Regions from separate parts of the Weissella koreensis KACC 15510 genome, predicted to be linked through region 1. Evidence: predicted binding sites of a transcription regulator. Region 1 holds the regulator's gene; the other holds the start of a gene.
The links. Region 1 encodes HrcA, which represses chaperone genes, less so after heat shock. Its sites were predicted from a motif close to TTAGCACTCNNNNNNNNNGAGTGCTAA; they were not measured.
Positions count from the first base shown of each region.

Region 2: a site for HrcA is predicted at 1,289-1,315, ahead of WKK_RS05525 (co-chaperone GroES). Genes of this name have one in related genera too.

Region 1 is NC_015759.1:1,358,521-1,362,485, reverse strand. Features, by position in the region: gene dnaK (molecular chaperone DnaK) at 1-1,558, opposite strand, end outside; gene grpE (nucleotide exchange factor GrpE) at 1,601-2,191, opposite strand; gene hrcA (heat-inducible transcriptional repressor HrcA) at 2,207-3,229, opposite strand; gene rpoD (RNA polymerase sigma factor RpoD) at 3,640-3,965, opposite strand, start outside.
Region 2 is NC_015759.1:1,141,332-1,145,296, forward strand. Features, by position in the region: gene WKK_RS05515 (formate--tetrahydrofolate ligase) at 1-448, shown strand, start outside; gene WKK_RS05520 (HD domain-containing protein) at 575-1,213, shown strand; gene WKK_RS05525 (co-chaperone GroES) at 1,338-1,613, shown strand; gene groL (chaperonin GroEL) at 1,668-3,290, shown strand; gene WKK_RS05535 (hypothetical protein) at 3,548-3,965, shown strand, end outside.

The DNA.
Region 1 (3,965 bases):
TCTTCTCAGCTGAGAAAATCAATTGGTCAACATCGTTGCGCAAATCAACTTCTTCCTTACGCTTCTTGTCGGCTTCTTCATTAGCCTTAGCATCGTTCATCATCTTTTCAATTTCTTCGTCAGACAATGATCCAGAATTTTGGATAGTAATCTTTTGTTCCTTTTGAGTTCCAAGATCCTTAGCTGAAACAGTTACAATTCCGTTTCGGTCAATATCAAACTTAACTTCAATTTGTGGTACACCACGTGGAGCAGCTGGAATATCAGCCAATTGGAAACGTCCTAATGTCTTGTTGTCAGCGGCCATAGCTCGCTCACCTTGCAAAACATGAATATCAACGGCTGGTTGGTTATCAGCAGCAGTTGAGAAGACTTGTGACTTTGAAGTAGGAATAGTTGTATTACGATCGATCAACTTAGTGAATACACCACCCATCGTTTCAATTCCAAGTGTTAATGGTGTGACATCAAGCAAAACGACATCCTTAACATCACCAGTAATAACACCACCTTGTACAGCAGCTCCCAAAGCAACCGCTTCATCTGGATTGATTGAGTGATTTGGTTCCTTACCAGTCAAATCCTTAACGAATTCTTGCACAGCAGGAATTCGAGTAGATCCTCCATTCAAGATAACTTGATCAATGTCAGCATTTGATAGTCCGGCATCCTTCAAAGCAGTTTCAACTGAAGCCTTAGTACGTTCAACTAGATCATGTGTCAATTGATTGAACTTAGCTCGAGTCAAAGTTGTTTGAATATGAAGAGGACCATTATCTGATGAAGCAATAAATGGCAAATCAATTTGTGCTTCTGTAGCTTGTGACAAAGTCTTCTTAGCAGTTTCAGCAGCTTCCTTCAAACGTTGCATAGCCAAAGCATCTTGCTTCAAATCAATACCATTTTCGTTCTTGAAGTCTTCAGCTAACCAATCAATAACCTTTTCGTCAAAGTCATCACCACCAAGGTGTGTATCTCCTGATGTTGACAAAACTTCAAAGACTCCATCCCCTAATTCAAGAATAGAAACGTCAAATGTTCCACCACCAAGGTCATAAACTAAGACTTTTTCATCCTTAGTCAAATCATCAAGACCATATGCCAAAGCTGCAGCCGTTGGTTCGTTGATAATACGTTCAACTTCCAACCCAGCAATCTTACCAGCATTCTTAGTAGCTTGACGTTGTGCGTCGTTAAAGTATGCAGGAACAGTGATAACAGCCTTATCAACTGTTTCTCCCAAATAATCTTCAGCATACTTCTTGATGTATTGCAAAATCATTGCTGAAATTTCTTCTGGAGTATAATCTTTTCCGGCTACCGTAACTTTATAACCATCTTCACCCATATGTGACTTAATTGATACAATTGTATCTGGGTTTGTCATTGCTTGACGCTTAGCTGTATCACCAACTTGGCTCTCACCATTCTTAAATGAAACAACTGATGGAGTTGTCCGTCCACCGTTTGGGTTAGTGATAACTTTTGGAGTTCCACCTTCCATAACAGCAACAGCAGAATTTGTAGTTCCTAAATCAATACCAATAATCTTTGACATATTAATTTACCTCGACTTATATTTTTTAATTTTTTATTTAAATTAGTTATAAACAACAACCATTGCTGGTCGTACAACCCGATCAGCTAGTAAGTATCCCTTTTGCAAAACTTGAGCAATCGTATCAGCCGGATGTTGGTCATCCGCTGGTTGAGTTTGAACTGATTGATGCATTTCAGGATCAAATGGTTCACCAACCACACCGACAGCCTTGATGTCATTATCTCCCAAGGCGCTGTTCAAACTCTTGTAGACTATTTCTACACCACTCTTAATTTTTTGAGCGGACTCATCATTGGCTTCAACGTCAATGGCCCGTTCTAAATTATCTAAAGCTGGCAAAATTGATTTAGCTAGCTTTTGATTGGCGTACTTTAATGAAGTTGCCTGTTCTTTTGCGAAACGAGTTTGCATATTTTGCATTTCTGCATTGGTACGCAAATATTTGTCTTCTAATGCATCGTACTTTACTTGCAATTCTTGCAATGGATCCACTTCCACTGAATCTTCATCATTAGAAACATCAGCATCGGTTGCAACTGTTTCACTATCAGTTTGATGGTCTGTTTCATCAACTGGTTCTAATAACTCTTCGTCAACTGACTCTGTTTGCTCCGCCTTATTATCGGCCATACCAACACCTCTTTTCTAATAATATTCTTGTAATTCTTCTACTACGGCTTGTCGAACTTCATTTAGAATCGTAACAATCTTAGGATACGGCATATTAGTTGGCCCTAATATCGCTAGCTCTCCAAATCCATGCATCGGTATTTGGTAACGCGTTGAGACTAAACTATAAGGTTTTAAAATCTCATCTGAATTTTCTTCGCCAATTTGTACAAAGACTCCTTCATTCGCAGAACCAATAATTTTATGCATTTCTTCAGGATCATCTAACAATTGATATAAGGCCTTAATATCTCCTAAATCACTATCAGTAGTAAAGTCCATTATATTCAAACTTCCCCCAATGAAAACCTTATCCTGAATTGCCTGTGAGAGCATATCTCCAAACAATTGCAAGAAAGCTTGAGGTGACCGAATAGTTCGCTCCAAATCTAATGGAAAATCACCACTCAGACTTTGTAAAGCTTCACGAATTGGACGTCCAACTAATTGATGATTAATATATGTGACAATTATCTTTAGTTCTTCAATTGATGTTTCCTTAGGAAGACGGAAACTTTGACTGGCAGTTTGACCATTACTAGTCACTAACACTGCCATAATTTGCTGTCCATCAATTGGAATTAGTTGAAAACCCGAGAGCTTTACGTCATTAGTCGCTGGTTTTAACGCAATGGCTGTATATCCTGTGATATTTGCCATAAATTTAGTGACCTGAATTAACAAATCATCAACTTGTTGAAATCTTCGACTAAAAGTGCGATAAATTTGTTGTCGCTCCTCTTTTGAAGGACGGTGAGTTCTCATTAAATAATCAACATAGAAACGATAACCCTGTTGAGAAGGAATACGACCAGAAGAAGCGTGCTCCTTCTGAATCAATCCTTGATCCTCTAAATGTGCCATCTCATTTCGAATTGTCGCCGAACTAACCGGTAGATCTACATCAACCAACAAAGCTTTTGAGCCAACAGCTTTTCCAAATCGGATGTAATCAGCAATAATCGCATTTAAAATGATTCTTTGCCGTTCTGTTAACATCTCAATTTTTCCTTTCTTGGTTATTAGCACTCTTACTTTCTTATTGCTAACATCTATAATAATACACTCAAAAAAATAAATGTCAACTATTTTGGCACTTGATTTTATGGAGTGCCAAAACACTTAGAATAGTTCAATACATATTATGCTAATTTTAACGTTCTTACTTGATAAATAAGGGCTTTTATCCATTAAAATACCAAATTAAAGTTATCATCAATATCGGCTTTCGTACCAAAAGTATAAAATAATTCACTATTATTAAAATTTAAAATAAAAAATAAAAAAGAATTATCTAATGTAAGAATAAAAAATCATGAGATTTTGAAACCCATTCATCATATTACTTACAAGATAATTCTTTTTACTTATCAAAGTTAATCTTAATTATAAAAAACTTTCAATTAATTTTAGTCCAAGAAATCACGTAATTGCTTTGAACGCGTTGGATGGCGAAGTTTCCGAAGCGCCTTGGCTTCGATTTGACGAATTCGTTCTCGCGTCACACCAAAGACTTTACCAACTTCTTCTAATGTTCGAGTCCGGCCATCTTCTAATCCAAAGCGCAAACGTAAGACGTTCTCTTCACGATCAGTTAGAGTATCTAGTACTGATTCTAGCTGTTCCTTCAACATTTGATATGCGGCGGAATCAGCTGGTGAAACAGCTTCATTGTCTTCAATGAAATCACCTAGATGTGAATCATCTTCTTCACCAATTGGCGTTTCTAAGGAAA
Region 2 (3,965 bases), 220 kb from region 1:
TGTTTGGGGGCAAGGAGGGTCTGGAGCGATTGAATTAGCGCAGACCGTAGCAGCAGCGACAGAAACTGAGAGTGCATTTAAACCACTTTATGCATCAGAGGATACTTTTGAAGAAAAAATTGAAAAATTAGTTACTGAGATTTATGGCGGTGTTGATTATGAATTATCTGATCAAGCACAAAAACAACTTCAACAATTTAAGCAACTGGGTTGGGATAAAATGCCGATTGTAATGGCTAAAACCCAGTATTCTCTATCAGATAATCCAAAGGCACTCGGAGCACCGAAAAACTTTAAAATTCATGTCCGTGAATTAGTTCCAAAACTAGGAGCTGGTTTTATTGTAGCTTTGACAGGATCAATTTTAACGATGCCAGGTCTTCCAAAAGTACCTGCAGCTAATCGGATTGATATTGATGAAAATGGTGTGATTACTGGTTTAGATTAGCCATATCATTTCTATTGTCAATTTAAAATGATATCAAAATTAATTTCTAAGAACTGAAGCATATTGATAATTTGGTAGTGGAAATTATGATTTGACGATCATAGTAAATTTAAGGGGTAGGTCTAGATGAAGGTTGAAGCAATTAAAGATTATGTCCGTGAAATTACAAGCCAAGAATTTTCGGGACATGACTATCTACACTTAGAGCGGGTGTTACAAAATGCTGAATTATTAATGCAGTCAGAAGAGGGCTTTAAACGAGATGTAATTGTGACTGCGGTTTTGTTACATGATTTAATTGATGAAAAATTAACGAATAATATCAATGAAATGATTGATGAAATACGTATTAAAATGCGGGAATGGGGATTGGCAGATGATGAGCGGGCAGAAGTTTTAGATATTATTACACATATGTCATTTGCTAAAAATTTGGAACAACATCATGTGCTGAATTTAGATGGTGAAATTGTTCAAGATGCTGACCGCCTGGACGCACTAGGGGCGATTGGGATTGGAAGAGCTTTTACTTATGGAGGGCATGCCAATAACTTGATGTATAATCCCAATGAAGCAGTACGAGAAAATATGACCAGTGCGGAATACCGGCAGCACAGTACAGTGATAAATCATTTTCATGAAAAGCTGTTAAAGTTAGAAGGCGAAATGAATACAGCAACGGCTAAAAAACTTGCTGCCCGGCGGACTGCTTTTATGCGTTTCTATCTTGATGAATTTACAGCTGAGATTAACGGGGATAAGTAATCGGTTACAAAACTATGATTTAATTCTGGATTTGGTTGAAAAAATTATCCAATGTGGTATTATAGTAAGTGTTGATTAGCACTAAACAACAATGAGTGCTAAAAATAAAGGAGGAAATCATATCATGTTAAAGCCATTAGGAGATCGGGTTTTATTACAGGTCAATGATGAAAAAGAACAAACAGTCGGTAGTATCGTTATCGCTTCAAATGCGCAAGAAAAATCTGCTACTGGAACAGTAGTGGCAGTTTCTGAAACTACAGTTGGTGATTTGGAAGCTCCTAAGTCCGTTAAAATTGGGGATGAAGTGATTTATGACCAATATGCCGGTAAAGAAATTAAAAATGATGGTGAAACATATTTGGTTTTGCACGAACGCGATATCATGGCCATCCTATAAAAACATTAAATTAGAAGTAAAAATTCAATAATAATAAGTAAGGAGATTTATCAAATGGCAAAAGAATTGAAATTTTCTGAAGATGCGCGAGCAAAGATGAAGGCCGGAGTTGATCAATTAGCGGACACCGTTAAAACAACAATTGGTCCCAAGGGCCGTAATGTTGTGATTGAGCAAAGTTATGGTGCTCCAACGATCACAAATGATGGAGTAACGATTGCTAAGTCTATTGAATTAGAAGATCATTTTGAAGACATGGGAGCTAAGCTAGTCGCTGAAGTTGCTTCTAAGACCAACGACATTGCTGGTGATGGAACAACTACTGCGACTGTATTGGCTCAAGCTATCATCAACGAAGGCTTGAAGAATGTTACTGCCGGGGCTAATCCAGTTGGGGTTCGCCGCGGAATTGAATTAGCTACGAATGCTGCTGTTCAATCTTTGCATGATATGTCAAAGACGGTTTCAACTAAAGAAGAAATTGCTCAAATTGCCTCAATTTCAGCTGCTAACGAAGAAGTTGGTGCTTTGATTGCGGAAGCAATGGACAAAGTTGGTCATGATGGTGTTATTACCATTGAAGAATCTAAGGGAATTGAAACTACTTTGGATGTCGTTGAAGGAATGCAATTTGACCGTGGTTACATGTCACAATACATGGTGACAGATAATGAGAAGATGGAAGCTAACTTAGATAATCCATTTATTATGATCACAGATAAGAAGATTGGAAACATTCAAGATATTCTTCCTGTTTTGCAACAAGTTGTAGAGCAAGGACGTTCACTTTTGATCGTTGCTGATGATATTACAGGTGAAGCTTTGCCAACCTTGGTTTTGAATAAGATGCGTGGAACCTTTAATGTCGTGGCTGTTAAGGCACCAGGATTTGGTGACCGTCGCAAGGCAATGCTAGAAGACTTAGCTGTTTTGACAGGTGGAACGGTTATTACTGACGAACTTGGTTTGAATTTGAAGGACGTTACCATCGAAAACTTAGGTCAAGCAGCTAAGGTTACAGTTACGAAAGATAGTACGACAGTAGTTGAAGGCGCTGGTGATAAACAATTACTTAGTGAACGTGTCGCTTTAATCAAGGGTCAGATTGAGGAAACTACTTCTGACTTTGATCGTGAGAAGTTACAAGAACGTCTAGCTAAATTAGCTGGTGGTGTTGCTGTGATTAATGTTGGAGCAGCAACTGAGACAGAATTGAAGGAACGTAAGTACCGGATTGAAGACGCCTTAAATGCTACTCGTGCGGCGGTTGAAGAAGGCTTTGTTGCTGGTGGTGGAACCGCATTAGTTAATGCTATTCCAGCTGTTTCAGCTTTAACTGCCGAAGGTGATGTTCAAACTGGAATCAATATTGTTGAACGTGCCTTAGAAGCACCTGTTCGTCAAATCGCTGAAAATGCTGGTTTGGAAGGTTCAGTTATTGTTAATAAGTTGAAGGAACAAACATTAGGAACTGGTTATAATGCTGCTGATGATACTTGGGTAGATATGATTGATGCTGGAATTGTGGACCCAACTAAGGTTACTCGTTCAGCATTACAAAATGCCGCTTCAGTCTCAGCCCTATTGTTGACAACTGAAGCTGTCGTTGCTGAGCAACCAAAGGATGAAACAGTTATGCCAGCTGCGCCACAAGGTGGCATGAACGGTATGATGTAGAAAAATTTAAATTAAATTTATTTTCAAAGAGGTTGGGGGATTTTCATCTCAGCCTCTTTTTTGTATTATGAATAAAGAATTTAAATTAAATTTATTTCAAGTAAATAAATATTAGCTTGAGGCTTTTGAGAAGACAATTTGAGATTATCAAGAGGATTGATTAATAGTAGGAAATCAATGTGGTAAAATGGAGTTTAATATAAAAGCTAGATTAATTTTGCAATCGCAAACAATGGTCTGAGATAAGGAATTTTAAAATGCAGCTAACTGGAAATGAAGTAATAGAAGCCTTGAAAAATGAAGAAATTGAACATAAAGTTTGGACGGCGGAAGATCAAACTTTGATTAACTTAGACCCCTTATTTTTATTTTTAGAACAAAAAATTAATGAAAATAAACTAGTCAGTGGAGAAATAATAATTAGCGGAGATGAACCTATTCATTTAAGTGTTGAAACCAATGTGATTAACTTACCACTTCGTTATGTGAACCAAATTAGTAAGATCATTATTAATGATCCTGAGACAGATGTGAACGTATATATGTTTGTGGATCATCCTGATGTTACACGTTCAGGGATGCGAATTGAATTAGCAGCTTCAGTTCAATCATTCTTAGATGATCGAGAATCAGTGATGAGTAAAATTTCACTCTTTTTTGATCGTGAAATTCAGA